Regions from separate parts of the Roseburia sp. OM02-15 genome, predicted to be linked through region 1. Evidence: predicted binding sites of a transcription regulator. Region 1 holds the regulator's gene; the other holds the start of a gene.
The links. Region 1 encodes NrdR, which represses ribonucleotide reductase genes. Its sites were predicted from a motif close to CACAANATNTTGTG; they were not measured.

Region 1 (8,111 bases):
TTCATGAGAGTCTCCCTTTCCTTCCGGTTCTGACCAACAACCCTTTTGCATATGATATAAAAAAAACAATTAATTTCTATGGTTTTACATACAAATACACTCAAAAATAATCTCATTTCCGGCACACTACTTCTGACACTGACCGGAATTTTAAGCAGGATCATCGGTTTTTATTATAAAATATTCCTGTCACGTACGATCGGTGCAGAAGGTCTGGGTATTTATCAGCTAATTTTTCCGGTATTCGCCCTGATCATCGCGGTTTCAGCTGCCGGCATACAGACCGCGATTTCCCGGTACTGCGCCCAATGTCAGATTGAACAGCAGGCCAGACGCTATCTTGTGACCGGACTGGTTCTTTCTTTGCTGCTCTCCGGTATCTGTATCGCATTTGTGCAGACATACGCACCATGGATCGGCTCTGTTTTGCTGGAAGATGCACGTACCGTATCTCTGCTTCGTCTGATGACGTTTTCCCTGCCTTTTGCCTGTATTCATTCCTGTATCAATGGCTATTATTTTGGCAAAAAGAAAGCTGCGATTCCTTCTATTTCACAGCTTCTGGAACAATTGATCCGTGTGGCAGGTGTCTGGCTGCTCATACAGATCCTGACAGAACAGGGAAACCTGCCTTCTCCCGAAATTGCGGTCTGGGGTATTCTGTTCGGGGAAGTGACCGCTGCGCTCTATTCCGTTACGATGTTACTTTTTTCACACGAAAAAAATCCGACGCAAGCCTCTCTTTCGCTTCCGCCGGAATCTCGATCCTATCTGCAGGTTCTGCGGGAGCTGTGCACCATGACATTACCACTCACCTGCAACCGTATTTTGTTAAGCATCTGTCAAAGTGCGGAAGCGATCCTGATACCGATGAAACTGCGGGATTTTGGTTACACAAACAGTGATTCCTTAAGCGTTTACGGTATTCTGACTGGTATGGTTTTTTCCACCATCCTGTTTCCCTGCGTGCTGAGCAATTCCCTGTCCGTTATGCTGCTGCCTGCCATTTCGGAAGCAAACAGCCGCAACCGCATGGATCTGATCAAAAAAGCAGTCCAGAAGACGACACAATTGTGTGTTATCCTTGGACTGCTGTGTACTCTCGGTTTTCTGCTCGGCGGAAACTGGATCGGCATTCACCTGTTCCACAATGCTTTGGCAGGACTTTATGTCCGGACTTTAAGCTGGATCTGTCCGTTTCTGTTCCTCGCAACTACGCTGTGCAGCATTCTGCATGGTCTTGGGAAACCGACACTCACAATGCTGATCAACTTGTCCGGAGCCATACTCCGCATTGGCTTTATTTTTGTTGGTATTCCACGGATCGGTCTGTCTGCCTATCTATGGGGTATGCTTGCCAGTCAGATTTTGATCTCCGGTCTGGCACTTATCAGCCTGCGTAAGACACCCAAACTCCCGAAGCAATCTGCATAACCAGCTTCCTGCATTTCAATCGAACGTATGTGAAATCTGTGCAGAATACACTATTCTCCAAAAACTTCACCCAGGCGCTCCATCGTCTCAATGATCATACCGCGCGGGCTTGCAATATTAATTCGCATAAAGCCTGCGCCCTCCGGTCCGAACATGGAACCTTCGTTAAACCAGATTCTTGCATCTTTTAAAATTTGGGCATTTAATGCTTCCGGTGAAAGTCCATACTCCCGGAAATCCATCCAGAGCAGATAGGTTCCCTCTGGTTCAATCAAATGAATCTTCGGTAAATGCTCTGCCAGATAATCACGGATGTATGTGATATTACCCTGCAGATATACCAGTAATTCATCCAACCACTGCGCACCGTGCTCGTAGGCTGCCTGACAGGATACTTGTCCGAACAGGTTTGCATCGGAATAAAATACTTTATTCATCTCTGCCTGGAATGTTTTTCTTAATTCCGGGTTTGGAATCATGATATTGGAAAGCTGTAATTCCGCCAGGTTGAAGGTTTTACTCGGTGCAGTACAGATCACGGCATTGTCTGCATATTCGCTCAGTGTGCCAAAGCTAGTGTGATGATATCCCTCATAAACAAAATCACAGTGGATCTCATCCACGATCATGATAACATTGTGTTTTTTGCAGATTTCAGCAGTCTTGCACAGTTCTTCTTTTGTCCATACGCGGGACACCGGATTGTGTGGACTGCAGAGCAGGAACAGTTTTACCTGTTCTTCTGTAATCTTTTGTTCCATATCTTCGTAATCCATATGGTATTTTCCATTTTCCAGCACCAGTGGATTATTGACTAATTTGCGTCCGTTTTCTTTTACCACATTTGTAAACGGATGATAAACCGGACGCTGGATCATGACGCTGTCTCCCTCTTTTGTGTAGGCGCGAACTGCTGCTGCCAGTGCAAATACCACCCCCGGAGTTGCAATCACCCAGTCATTTTCAATCTGCCAGTTAAATCGTGTGGAAAACCAGTTTTTCAATGCGTCATAATAACCGTCTCCCAACATGGAATAACCGTAAATACCGCGGTCTGCCACTTCTTTTAAGCGTTCTTTTACTTCCGGAACGGTCTCAAAATCCATGTCCGCTACCCAGAGCGGTAAGGTATTCGGATCTAATTTTCGTTTTGTGATCATGTCCCATTTGTAGCAATCTGTACCATAACGGTTTACCATTCTGTCAAAATCGTATTTCATGTTTTTCTCCTAATTTCAACTCACAGGCAGTATTTTCAAAGCCTGAAAAGTTCGAATATGTTTCGCTTAAACGGAAAACGGAACAGACAAAACGTCTGCCCCGCATTACACTTCATTTAGTTCATTACAAGTAGTATCATAGCGGTAATTCGTAATCCGCTCATTACTTACTCATAATTCATAAGAACCAGTTCGCTATACCGATTGCTAATTCTTATACTCGTGATAAGTACTCACCTGTTCTTGTATCAATTTTGATTACATCGCCTTCGTTTACGAATAACGGAACATATACAGTAGCACCTGTCTCAACTGTAGCAGGTTTTGTAGCGCCTGTAGCTGTATCGCCTTTGAAGCCTGGCTCTGTCTCTGTGATCACAAGTTCAACGAACATTGGCGGCTCAACTGCGAAGATATCTCCGTTGTGAGCAAGCATTGTAACTGCTTCGTTCTCTTTTACGAATTTCAGAGCATCACCGATTGCATCTGTGCTCAGAGCGATCTGATCATATGTCTCTGTATCCATGAAGTAGTATAAATCACCGTCATTATACAGATACTGTTTCTCAGATCTGTCAACGTGTGCTGTCTCTACATCCTCTGTCGGACGGAAAGTTTTCTCTACAACTCCGCCTGTTTTAATATTTTTTAATCTTGTTCTAATGAAAGCTGCGCCTTTTCCAGGTTTTACGTGCTGGAAATCATCTACTCTGTAAACGTTGCCTTCCAGCTCGATTGTAACACCTTTTCCGATTACCTTTCCTGCGTTTGCCATTAAAAAATCCTCCTTGTATGTTAAGACCTTCGGTCTTTTCTTCTATTACCACAAACGAATGGTAATTATTACTTCTCTCTATTCTATATGAAAAACCGCGATTTTTCAACCTTTTTATGGACTATTCCTCAATTTTATGAATCATATCGATTCTTGTCTGATGACGTCCTCCCTGAAACTCTGCATTTAACCATGCATCAACGATTGCTTTTGCAGTCTCGCTTCCAACAATTCTTGCACCGAATGCAATGATATTTGCATTGTTGTGCTCTTTGACAAGACGTGCGGTAACAGGCTCAGAACAAACTGCTGCGCGAACGCCTTTTACTTTATTTGCTGCGATGGAGATACCAACGCCGGTTCCACAGATCAGCACACCGCCGTCCACTTCGCCTGCTGCTACCATACGTCCGGCTTTCTCGCCGTACTCCGGATAGTTGCAGCTGTCATGTGTGTCGGTTCCGATATTGATCACTTCGTGACCTTTCTCTTCCAGATATGCTTTGATCTCATTTTTCAGTTCTACTGCTGCATGATCGTTTCCAATTACAAGTTTCATTTTTCTTCCTCCCGATTTTCAAAAATACTCCTGTGTGTTTTTCTATAGTTACGGTAACTGATCAGAACAATTGCCTCCAGTCTGCGCTTTAAGACAATCTGGATCTCCTCTTTCCAGTGAATCTTTTTCACCATGATCGATGGGATTCCGGTTCGATTGGCTCCGAAAACATCGGTAAACATCTGATCACCGATAAAAATCGTGTTCTTCTTATCGGTGTGCATCCGTTCCATTGCTTTTTCATAGTTTTTTGTGGACGGTTTGTGTGCATCGTAAATATACATTGACTGCACAGCGTCCGCAAACGGTTTTACTCTGGGTTCCTGATTGTTGGAGATCAGGCAAGTCGCAAATCCAAGCTCATGCAGATGGGCAAACAGTTTTTTTGCCTTCTCATTCGCCGGTGCACCATGTGTCACCAGGGTATTATCAATATCAAAAATCAGTCCCCGGTATCCGTCCCGGTACAACCGGTCAAAATCAATTTCATATGTAGATGAAATATACAGATCCGGATAAAATTTTTGAAACATAGGTTACCTCCGTTCAGTTGGCAGATCAGATCCCGCCACTGATATCATTTCGTTACTTACATCTGATATGATACTACTCATACCGGATATACTTATTTGTCCAGAACTTTCTTCAGTTCTTCCACAAAAGTATTCACATCTTTAAACTCCCTGTATACAGATGCGAATCTCACATAAGCTACTGCCTCTAAATCTTTCAGTTTATCCATCACCAATTCGCCGATCACGCTGCTTGGGATCTCTTTTTCTTCCATATTGAAGATTTCCGTCTCCACATCGTCGATGAGTTGATTGATCTGGTTGACAGATACCGGGCGTTTATGACAGGCTCTGAGCACGCCGTCCTCAATTTTGGAACGGTTATACTGCTCTCTGGTGTTATCTTTTTTGATAATGATCAGCGGAATCGTCTCCACTTTTTCATAAGTTGTAAAACGTTTTGAGCAGTCATCACAAAGTCTTCTGCGGCGGATGGAACAGTTGTCCTCCGCTGGTCTGGAATCAATGACACGTGTGTTATCACTGCTGCAGTAAGGGCATTTCATCGCTCTTTTTCCTCCGTACCTATTCTTTATAGTTTGTGCAGGCATTTCTCCGCACATATATCTACCAGTATTACATCCGGTCCGATCCGAACAATTTTTTTCCAGTCTATGACATATTCCGTGTCACATCCCACCAGATGAAACCACTTCGGAGGTCCCTTTATGATCATTGCACATATCTGTCCGCTGCATTCATCAAACTCCAGATCACAGACATTTCCCAGACATCTGCAGTCAGAGGCGTTGATTACCTCTTTCCTTGAAAATTCACATAAACGCATGGTACACTTTCCTTTACTCTCTGTTTCTTTATATTTTATTCAGATTGAAAAAGGAAGTGCATTTTTCATATATCCATACGTTATTTAAAAATGTTTCCAACATTTTTACTTATAAGATGTAAGCGAAGAATATTTCTGCTACGCTTTTGTCACTCACATCAAATATTTCATATTATACGTTGAAACGGAACAGGATAACATCGCCGTCCTGAACTACGTACTCTTTTCCTTCCAGTCCTACCAGACCTTTTTCACGGGCTGCTGCCAGTGAACCGCACTCAAGCAGGTCTTTGTAGTTTACAACCTCTGCACGGATAAATCCACGCTCGAAATCGGTATGGATCTTTCCTGCTGCCTGCGGTGCTTTTGTTCCTTTTTTGATGGTCCATGCACGGGTCTCATCCTCACCTGCGGTCAGGTAGCTTAAGAGTCCAAGTAAGCTGTAGCTTGCCTTGATCAGTTTTTCCAGACCGGACTGCTTCAGTCCAAGATCCTCTAAGAACATTGCTTTCTCATCGTCATCCAGCTCTGCGATTTCCTGCTCGATCTGTGCACAGATGACAAATACCTCAGAACCTTCCTCAGCTGCAAGTTTGCGCACATTCGCTACATGCGGATTGTTTGCGCCGTCGTCTGCCAGATCATCCTCTGAAACGTTTGCTGCGTAAATAACCGGTTTTGCAGTCAGAAGATTGTAAGAAGCGAACCATTCCTGATCATCCTCATCATCGCCTACTTCAAAAGTCTTTGCAAGTTTGCCGTCTTCCAGATGTGCTTTGATCTTCTGTAACAGCTCCAGCTCTTTTGCAAGTTTTTTGTCCATTCTTGCGCCTTTTGTTGTTTTTGCAATACGACGATCCAAGATCTCAATATCGGAGAAGATCAGCTCTAAGTTGATGGTCTCAATGTCTCTTGCCGGATCTACGCTTCCGTCTACATGGACTACATTTGGATCTTCAAAACAACGTACTACGTGAACGATGGCATCTACTTCACGGATATTTGCAAGGAACTGGTTTCCAAGTCCCTCACCTTTGCTGGCACCTTTTACAAGACCTGCGATATCTACGAATTCGATAACAGCCGGTGTTACTTTTTTGGAATTGTACATATCTCCAAGTAATTTCAAGCGCTCATCCGGTACTGCAACGACACCGACATTCGGGTCGATGGTACAGAACGGATAGTTGGCTGACTCAGCGCCGGCTTTTGTCAGTGAATTGAACAGGGTACTTTTTCCGACATTCGGAAGTCCCACGATTCCTAATTTCATATCTTCTATCTCTCCTTTTTAATTCCCCGATATAACAGGGGTATACTTTCTTTCTTAAATAATACTGAGTCCATGAAAAATAACATCTTATCTTGTTTTCTCCATGTGTTCAGGCTATTATCTGCCTTGATTTTCTTTCAAGTCGAACGCACGTGAGACTTGGTGCGTGATTCTGTTCAGCGCAAGCTGACATCTTCTTTTCAGAATCACTGCACATCCTCGCGGAGCATTTATCTCAGTCGGAGATTGAACTCCCACTGAGAAATACTTGTTACTACTCACCACTTGCAGAAGTGGGAGTCTCATCTCAGACTGAGATGAAATAAAAAGGCTGTAAAAACTCAGAAGAGTCTATCACAGCCTAATATTATAGCACACCTTATTTACTTTTTAAATACATAATCGCAAGTTTTATCCCTTTTCCCATGGTAGTTGGAGAATGTGTAAATAAACGCAGCAAAAATTGATTCCATAAATAGCATGGATTGACTATACTATCCGATCCATTTTACTCAGCTATTTCAGCAAGATAGCTGATACAGCTATGTGCTGCCACATTTCCTTCGCCCACGGCTTTCGTATACTGATATGGACGGCCGGTGCAGTCTCCTGCTGCAAAACAGCCCGGCAGATTTGTTTTCTGCGCACGATCCACCACAATATGCCCGTTCTCAATTTCCAATTCCGGAATCAGTTTTGATAGTGCGATCGCATTACGCAGACAGAAAACACCATCCACGCTCAAAATTTCACCGCTTTTTAAGGTAAGTCCTGTCACCCGGTCAATGCCGTTTACTTCCACTGGAAAGTCTTTGGAAATCGTAACGTTCTCTTTTTTCACCTGACTGTCGGAAAACAGCGGAAAATACGTTACTTTTGCTGCCAGATCTGCCAGATATTCTACCTCATGCTCGTATTTCGGATCGTTGCATAATACTGCAATCTCCTTATCTTTATAAAACATACCATCACAGGTAGCACAATAGCTGACACCTCTGCCAAGCAGCTCATCCTCACCTTTTAACAGTTTTGCCGTCATGACACCCATGGCAAGAATCAGCGTTTTTGCTTCGTAAATTTCATTGTCCGCCAACACCATGTAATAATTTCCCGCTGACATGACATTGGTTACTGTCTTTTCTGTAATCTCCAGACCTGCTGACTGTATATGATCCTCAAAATGTGCAAACAGTTCCTGTCCAGTTAACTCCGGAAATCCGGGATAATTTGTGATTTTTTCCGCTTTCCGCACTTTATCACTTAAGCTTTTGGAACCAAACCACACAAAACTTTTTTTGTATGTTTTCAGGTTCAGTGCTGCAGATAAGCCTGCCGGACCGGTTCCGATAATAATGCAATCGTACATTTTTTCTGTACCTCCGTATTTCTTTCCTATATCACGAACATTGTATTTCGGTATCTTCGTTTATTTATAAATCATAAATATTTTGTTTCAAGTTTTTCACCTATTATCATCTACAAACATTTATT
Region 2 (8,111 bases), on a different contig from region 1:
AACCACACAATTACCCGTAAAATTTACACTAATTTCGGTGCGTCCAATTCAGATGGACGTTCTTTTAATGCGTATGCCAGATTAATGGCATGATCGGAACATCGCTCCAGATCGGTAACCAGATCGGAGAAAATAACTCCACCAAGTGGATTACACATAGAGTTCATAATACGCTCAATGTGATTATTAATGAGATCTTTCTCATGATCATCTACATGTTGCTCCAGAATTTCAATCTGATCCAGCTTGCTGTAATCATCTTTTTCAAAAATATCCAACGCCAGATAAACGGCATCCAACGCATCCTGAGACATATCCAGAAGTTCTTTTCTGGCTGCCTCTGACATTTCTGCTTTTTTCGCATTCATCTGTTCAATGTACTCTACAATATTTTCCGCATGATCGGATAAGCGCTCAATATCAGTAACCGCAATGGTCATCATAGACACACGACGCATATTTTCCGGTGACAGATCCAGGGATCTGAGGTCTACCATGGCATCTGCAATCAGATGATTCAGGATATTGACACTCTCCTCATGAGACCGTACGGAAGCTGCCTTTGACATACTGTAATTGAAGAAGCAATCCAGTGCACGTTTCAGATTGTCAGCTGCGATATGTCCCATACGTGTGATCTCACGCTGTGTCTGACGCAAAGCAACTGGAGCCGGTACTTTTGTCAGCTGTGTCATATATACCAGAGAACGATCTTCTAACTGCTGGTTTTCCTCCGGAAGTACCGGAACAATCTTCTCTGCCAGCCAGATCAGTTTATTTGTAAACGATAACTCAACCAGTACCGCGATAATTGCGAAAATTGTATGCGTATTTGCCACCTGACGTCCAACATCGCTCGGTGACAGACTCTGGATTCCTGTCAGTATGATTGGGAAGATATTGATCAATGCAACCAGGATTCCCGCACGGAATACGTTAAACAGCAGGTTCAAAATTGCCGCTCTCTTTCCGTTTCTGTTTGCAGTCAGACTTGCAAGCAGGTTTGGTGTAACAGAACCAATTGCCGCACCAATTACCAGGTAAACAGCTACGTTGTAGCTAAGCAGTCCCTGAATGGCAAACGCCTGAAAAATAACGGTTGAAGAAGAAGAACTCTGCAGCAATGCCGTAAATGCAATACCAAAGAGAATTGCAAGTGCCGGATTGTTCAATGTGGATAAGAATGAAACAAATCCTTCACTCTGGGATAACGGATGAATCGCAACTTTCATCATGGTAATACCCTGGAATAACATACCAAAGCCCATGATGACAGATCCTACATGCTTCACAAAATCATTTTTCATAAACAGATACATGATCGCACCTGCAAAAAGAAGCAGCGGCGTAAATGTACTGATGTTAAACGCTGTGATCTGTGCAGTGATTGTTGTACCAATATTGGCACCCATAATAACACCGATCGCCTGTCCCAAGTTCATCAGACCTGAGTTTACAAATCCGATAACCATAACATCCGTAGCCGAAGAACTCTGAACCAGTATCGTCATACCAAGTCCCACAGCAATTGCAATCAATTTGTTTTTTGTTGCGTGTTCCAAAATTGTCTGGAGTTTATCACCACAGGCATTTTTCAGACCAGCGGACATGATCGTCATACCAAAAAGGAACAATCCAACGCCACCCAATAGTGAAAACACTTCTACTATAGACATATATTTATCCTCCGTAATATTCGTAAAAAAATTGTAAATAGATTTTTACATACGAATCTATTTTAACAGTAAATTGTAAATTTGTCTTTAGCTTAAACGTAATTTATTGAAAATAGGTAAAATATAAGAAATTTCAACGTAAAATAGAGGTAAAATATATAAATAGTAACAAATTTATCACTATCCATTTACGGAACCATAATTTTTCACAATTTTTAATGATTATTTTAATGAAAGTAACGGTTGATTTTTTGTTTTGTATTCTGTATAATTCGATTTGTGACTAAATTTTTTAGTTTTGCGGATATGGCGGAATTCATGACCATTGAACTACTAACGTTCAATGGTAGGCAGACGCGCCAGAGCGCGTTCATTACTTTGCGGATATGGCGGAATTGGCAGACGCGCCAGATTTAGGTTCTGGTGGGAGACCGTGCAGGTTCAAGTCCTGTTATCCGCATAAAATAAGGGTTTCCGGGCATTTTTCATAGTCCCGAAAACCCTTATTTTTTATGTTTTGACAGCAACTAACTTCCAACCGGAATATATGCAGCTTCTATTTTCCGTCCCACCATACGATTTCACCGGCTTCTTCGGTTTTTCTCAGATCGATCAGACGCTGATTTTCCGATCCTCGGAACTGCAGACTGATATTTTTCTTATCTTTCATAAATTCTCCGTCTACCAGCACATCCACACAAGCAAGCACCGCATCCGTCACCTCACAGCGTGCTCTTCCGGTTCCAATCTCTTTTCCAGTCAATTCCTCGTATACATAACCACTGTAAGCCCAGATTGTTTTTTTCGGCAATTCACGGCGCACTCTCTGTAAAAACGGAAGCAACACGTACTGATGCTCCGGCTCAAATGGTTCCCCGCCAAGTAATGTCAGACCTGACACATATCCAGGTTGCAATGCATCCATCAGTTCTTCTTCTACATCTTTTGTAAAAGGCTGACCATAGGAAAAATTCCATGTCTCCGGTTGAAAACATTCCTCACAATGATGCGTACATCCGGACACAAATAAGGTTACGCGTACTCCCGGTCCGTCCGCAATATCTGATTTTTTTATATTACAATAATACATGTTCTATCCCCTCCAGATACTATCTTCAGCTTATCGGAACTGATTTGTCTCCGGCTTATATTCATAATTGATCTGTGCAAGCTGATCTATAATTTCCTGTTCTGTTACACCATACGCTTTTGCCAGTTCTGCCAATGATGGATAATGGTCTCTCAGTTCTGTATTTACAACGCTTAAAAGCATCACAGGATCTTTTGGTAATTTCATTGTTTTATTCCTCCAGCATCTATGTCTCTGTATCATTCCCTATTATAATACTATATGCTCTTTTTTGGTATTCTATTTTTCAAGAATCGTTGCCATACCACTCATAATAAAAAGTCCAAATACTGCCAGAATGCCGCCACCAATCTGCTGCCACAAACGCCCCATCGCAGATAACTCTCCGTTGTTATACTGCCACTTCCGCAAAAAGAAATAACATTCTTCCGGATACATCACCCAGATAATTCCAAGAATATACCAAACCAGTCCAAATATATTCATATACCATTTTGAAATTGTTTCCTGATCATTATAGATGATCCTGCACAGTGCGTAACTGCAACGCTCCTGTCCCATGTCTGGAGTAATATTCACGCCATCTTCAGAAAATTCAAAGTTTCCATTCTGGAGTACTGGCACTCCGTTATCATACAACTCTTTCTGCTCTGTATCCCAGCTTCCTGATATAGTCTGATCTGGAAAATAAAATGTAATTTGTTCCTTTTCTATCTCATAGGAAACTTCCTGTTTTTTATCGTGAGAAACAATTGTAAATTCATGATCCGATGTCTGCTCTATATAATTAGAAATGTTCTTTTCATACCGCGAATCACTTTTTTTATAGAAAAAGTCATCTCCTACATAAACACCCGAACGTAACGTTGTATAAGTTCCATATCCAAATGCAACTGCTGCAATTAATACAATAATAACTGCCTTTATCGCCTTTTTTCTGCTGTTCATACTCCCCTCCTTTTTCCCATACCGTCTCCTACTATTTTTATAAAATAATCATACCATTCCACTTTTTCTCCTGTCAACAGCCGTCGATTTTCTTTAACATATATTAAGAAAGACCGTTATATAACGTCTTTCTCAACAATTACATAGCAGTCTTTTTTTAATTTATTATTTTTGTTACAAATCTCAGAGTTTTTAAGGCTTTTTTTCCTCGGCCGAAATTTTTTGTTAGTCAAATCCCCGAAAAAAATTTTTGGGTTTTAAGTTATTTTTGCTAATTTACAGATGAAGCACTCTCTCCTTAATTTCCTGAGTTCTTCCCTGATTCCAGAACTGTGTTCCGATATAACCACAGGTACGACGTGCCACATTCATCTTATCCTGATCATGGTTTCCGCAGTTCGGACACTCCCAGATCAGTTTTCCGTCTTCCTCTACGATCTGGATCTCACCAGTGTAACCGCATACCTGACAGAAATCACTCTTTGTATTCAGCTCTGCGTACATGATGTTGTCATAAATGTACTGCATTACTGCAAGTACTGCATCCAGATTCTGCTGCATGTTCGGTACTTCCACGTAACTGATCGCACCGCCCGGAGACAGCTTCTGGAATTGCGCTTCGAATTTCAGTTTTTCAAAAGCATCTATATTCTCTGTTACGTGTACATGATAGCTGTTTGTGATGTAGTTTTTGTCTGTTACACCCGGGATCAGTCCAAAACGTTTCTGCAGACATTTTGCAAATTTGTAAGTGGTGGACTCAAGCGGTGTGCCATACAGACTGAAGTCTACGTTGTGCTCTGCTTTCCACTCGTTGCAGACATCGTTCATATGCTGCATTACTTCCAGTGCAAACGGTGTTGCACTTGGATCTGTGTGGGATTTTCCTGTCATATAACGAACACATTCGCACAGACCTGCATATCCCAGTGAGATTGTGGAATATCCACCGTGAAGCAATTCATCAATGGTCTCACCTTTTTTCAGTCTTGCCAGTGCGCCATGCTGCCACAGGATCGGAGCTACATCAGAAGGTGTTCCTTCCAGACGCTCATGACGGCAAACCAGTGCGCGGTGGCAAAGTTCCAGACGCTCATCGAAAATCTTCCAGAATTTTTCCATGTTTCCGCCGGAAGAGCAGGCTACATCAACCAGGTTGACAGTTACAACACCCTGATTGAAACGTCCGTAATATTTCGGCTGATTTGTTTTCGGATCTACATACGGTGTCAGGAAGGAACGGCATCCCATGCACGGATAACAATGTCCCTCACCGTTTTTGTCTACTTTATTTTCAAACATAATCTTCTCAGAGATGTAATCCGGCACCATTCTTTTTGCGGTACACTCTGCAGCAAGTTTTGTCAGATACCAGTATTTGCTGTCCTCATGAATATTGTCCTCTTCTAAAACGTAGATCAGTTTCGGGAATGCCGGTGTGATATAGACACCTTTCTCATTCTTGATACCCTGAATACGCTGTTTTAACACTTCCTCAATGACCATAGCCAGATCATCTCTGGTACGTCCTTCCGGAACTTCGTTCAGGTACATAAAAATGGTAATAAACGGAGCCTGACCGTTGGTAGTCATGAGTGTGATTACCTGATACTGGATCATCTGAACGCCCTGTTTTACTTCTTTCTGTACACGAAGCTCTGCTACTTTATTGATTGTCTCTTCATCTGCTTCGATACCACTCTGCTCGAATTCGTAAGCAACTTCTTTCTGATATTTCTCACGGCTTACCTGTACAAACGGTACCAGATGGGACAGGGAAATACTCTGTCCGCCGTACTGAGAACTTGCGATCTGTGCAACCGCCTGTGTTGCTACGTTACATGCAGTAGAAAAGCTGTGTGGTTTTTCGATCATTGTCTCGCTGATCACGGTTCCGTTCTCCAGCATGTCGTCCAGATTTACCAGACAGCAGTTGTGCATATGCTGCGCAAAATAATCAGCATCGTGGAAATGGATCAGACCTTTCTCATGTGCATCCACGATATCTTCTGGCAGAAGGAACCGTTTTGTAATATCTTTACTTACCTCACCCGCCATATAGTCACGCTGTACGCTGTTAACTGCCGGGTTTTTGTTGGAGTTTTCCTGTTTTACTTCTTCGTTGTCAAACTCAAGCAGGCTTAAGATCTGCTCATCTGTTGAGTTGGACTTACGCACCAGCGCTCTCTTATATCGGTAGGTGATATAGTTACGCGCTACAGAAAAGGCTCTCTGGTTCATGATCTGATTCTCTACCAGATCCTGAATTTCCTCTACACTCAGTGCACGATTCATGCCTTCACAAATCGTACGCATATTGGCTCCGATAACTGCGATCTGCTCTTTGCTCATCCGCTCAGTCTCTGCCACACTGTCATTCGCCCTGATCACTGCGGAAATAATCTTATCCAGATCAAACTGCGATTCTGATCCGCTACGTTTAATAATCTTCATTCCACTCGCCCTTTCTTACCACTTTTTCTCTTACTTTTATTATTTGTTCATCTGCTGTTCAGAGTTGTCTCAAGTAACATCCAACCCTTTTTTTCTCTCCAAACAGTTGAATTTCTATTATAACGATCCTGTTGATCCCTTTCGAAGCCCTGTCTTCTTCTCTGGAGGACCGTTCTTGACCATTGTACAATATCTAGTGTTGATTTTCAATTACAAATCCTACATCTAGTGATTTTCTATCAATATCCACAAATTTCAGTTAACGTATTGACTTTTTGAAATCACTCAGAATACTGCCTTTTTTTCGCAACTTTTTCCATTTAATTCAAAAAATTTCAAAATGCAAAAATAGCACTTTGCACAATTGACAAAAAATGTTTTTCAAATATCAATACTATATCTTGTATGTGCATTTTTTTACACACCTATTCCTCAAAAACAGAGGTTTTTACGCACAAAAAGAGAGGGAAAGAGTTCCGTCGTGATCAGGTACTCTTACCCCTCCCCTGATGTCAGATCTGATAACCAAACTGTCTATGTCATATTTCCATGACACAACATCTGGTATGATATTCATTTTTCTTATGCTTCTGCTGTCAGTTTTTCGATAGCAGCTTTGATACGTGCGATGGACTCTTCTTTTCCAAGTACCTCCATCAGCTCAGTTGCTCCACCCGGTGTCATCTGTTTTCCGGAAAGTGCAGTACGGATCGGCCACATTACATAACCGTTCTTGTATCCGTTTTCTTTTACATAACCGCTAAGCATTGCATACAGGGCATCGTTGCTGTAATCTTCCTGTGCTTCCAGTAACGGTAACACATCTTTTAAAACTGCCAGAGATGTCTCTGCATTTGTTTTCATCTTTTTATGTGTATACATTGCTACATCGTACTCCGGAACTGCCTCGAAGAAATCAATATGCTCTTTGATATCCGGGAAGATCTCGATACGTGTTTTTACCATCTGAGCGATCTTCTTGTAATCACAATCACGATGTACCACTTCTTTGATGTACGGCTCTGCCATCTCGTAGAATGCATCAAAATCCATTGCTTTGATGTACTCTCCGTTCATCCATTTCAGTTTTACCATATCAAAAACGGCCGGAGATTTGCTGATGTGATGATAATCAAATTCTTTCACCAGCTCCTCTAAGGAGAAGATCTCACGGTTGTCTACCGGACTCCATCCAAGCAGTGCAACAAAATTTACAACTGCCTCAGATAAAAATCCCTGTTCGATCAGGTCTTCATAAGAAGAATGTCCGCTACGTTTGCTCAGTTTCTGATGTTCTTCGTTTGTGATCAGCGGGCAGTGGATGTATTTCGGCTCTTCCCATCCGAAGGCATGATACAGTCTTGTATATTTCGGTGCGGAAGACAGATACTCATTACCACGGACTACGTGTGTGATGTTCATCAGATGATCATCTACAACGTTTGCAAAGTTGTAAGTCGGATATCCGTCGGATTTGATCAGGATCATGTCATCCAGCTCAGAGTTTGGCTGTGTAATGTCTCCGTAAATCTCATCATGGAAAGTTGTCTCTCCTTCATTCGGTACATTGGCACGGATAACATACGGTTTTCCTGCTGCCAGATTTGCCTCGATTTCTTCTTTGGAAAGATGCAGACAATGTTTGTCATAAACGCTGATCTCTTTACCGTTGATGTTCTGTTTTAAAGAATCCAGACGCTCTTTGTCGCAGAAGCAGTAATATGCCTCGCCTTTTTCGATCAGTTTCTTTGCATATTCCAGATAAAGACCGCTCTTGCAGCGCTCACTCTGGATGTACGGACCATAGCCGCCATCTTTGTCCGGTCCTTCATCGTGGATCAGACCTGTTTTTTCCAGTGTACGGTAAATGATGCCCAGTGCTTCTTCTACGAAACGCTCCTGGTCAGTATCTTCTATTCTTAATACAAAATCTCCGCCCTCAT

Region 2: the regulator NrdR is predicted to act here: its motif matches at 6,354-6,367, upstream of nrdD (anaerobic ribonucleoside-triphosphate reductase).

Annotation. Positions count from the first base shown of each region.
Region 1 is NZ_QULX01000011.1:32,870-40,980, forward strand. Features, by position in the region: gene DXB15_RS11005 (cysteine desulfurase family protein) at 1-5, opposite strand, end outside; gene DXB15_RS11010 (polysaccharide biosynthesis protein) at 79-1,434, shown strand; gene DXB15_RS11015 (MalY/PatB family protein) at 1,485-2,654, opposite strand; gene efp (elongation factor P) at 2,869-3,429, opposite strand; gene rpiB (ribose 5-phosphate isomerase B) at 3,551-3,988, opposite strand; gene DXB15_RS11030 (YqeG family HAD IIIA-type phosphatase) at 3,985-4,521, opposite strand; gene nrdR (transcriptional regulator NrdR) at 4,614-5,066, opposite strand; gene DXB15_RS11040 (YlmC/YmxH family sporulation protein) at 5,093-5,347, opposite strand; gene ychF (redox-regulated ATPase YchF) at 5,520-6,620, opposite strand; gene DXB15_RS11050 (NAD(P)/FAD-dependent oxidoreductase) at 7,129-7,986, opposite strand.
Region 2 is NZ_QULX01000005.1:60-8,170, forward strand. Features, by position in the region: gene DXB15_RS06130 (Na/Pi cotransporter family protein) at 24-1,676, opposite strand; tRNA gene DXB15_RS06135 (tRNA-Leu) at 2,057-2,136, shown strand; gene nrdG (anaerobic ribonucleoside-triphosphate reductase activating protein) at 2,233-2,766, opposite strand; gene DXB15_RS06145 (DUF4250 domain-containing protein) at 2,797-2,973, opposite strand; gene DXB15_RS06150 (hypothetical protein) at 3,046-3,714, opposite strand; gene nrdD (anaerobic ribonucleoside-triphosphate reductase) at 3,991-6,168, opposite strand; gene gltX (glutamate--tRNA ligase) at 6,751-8,111, opposite strand, start outside.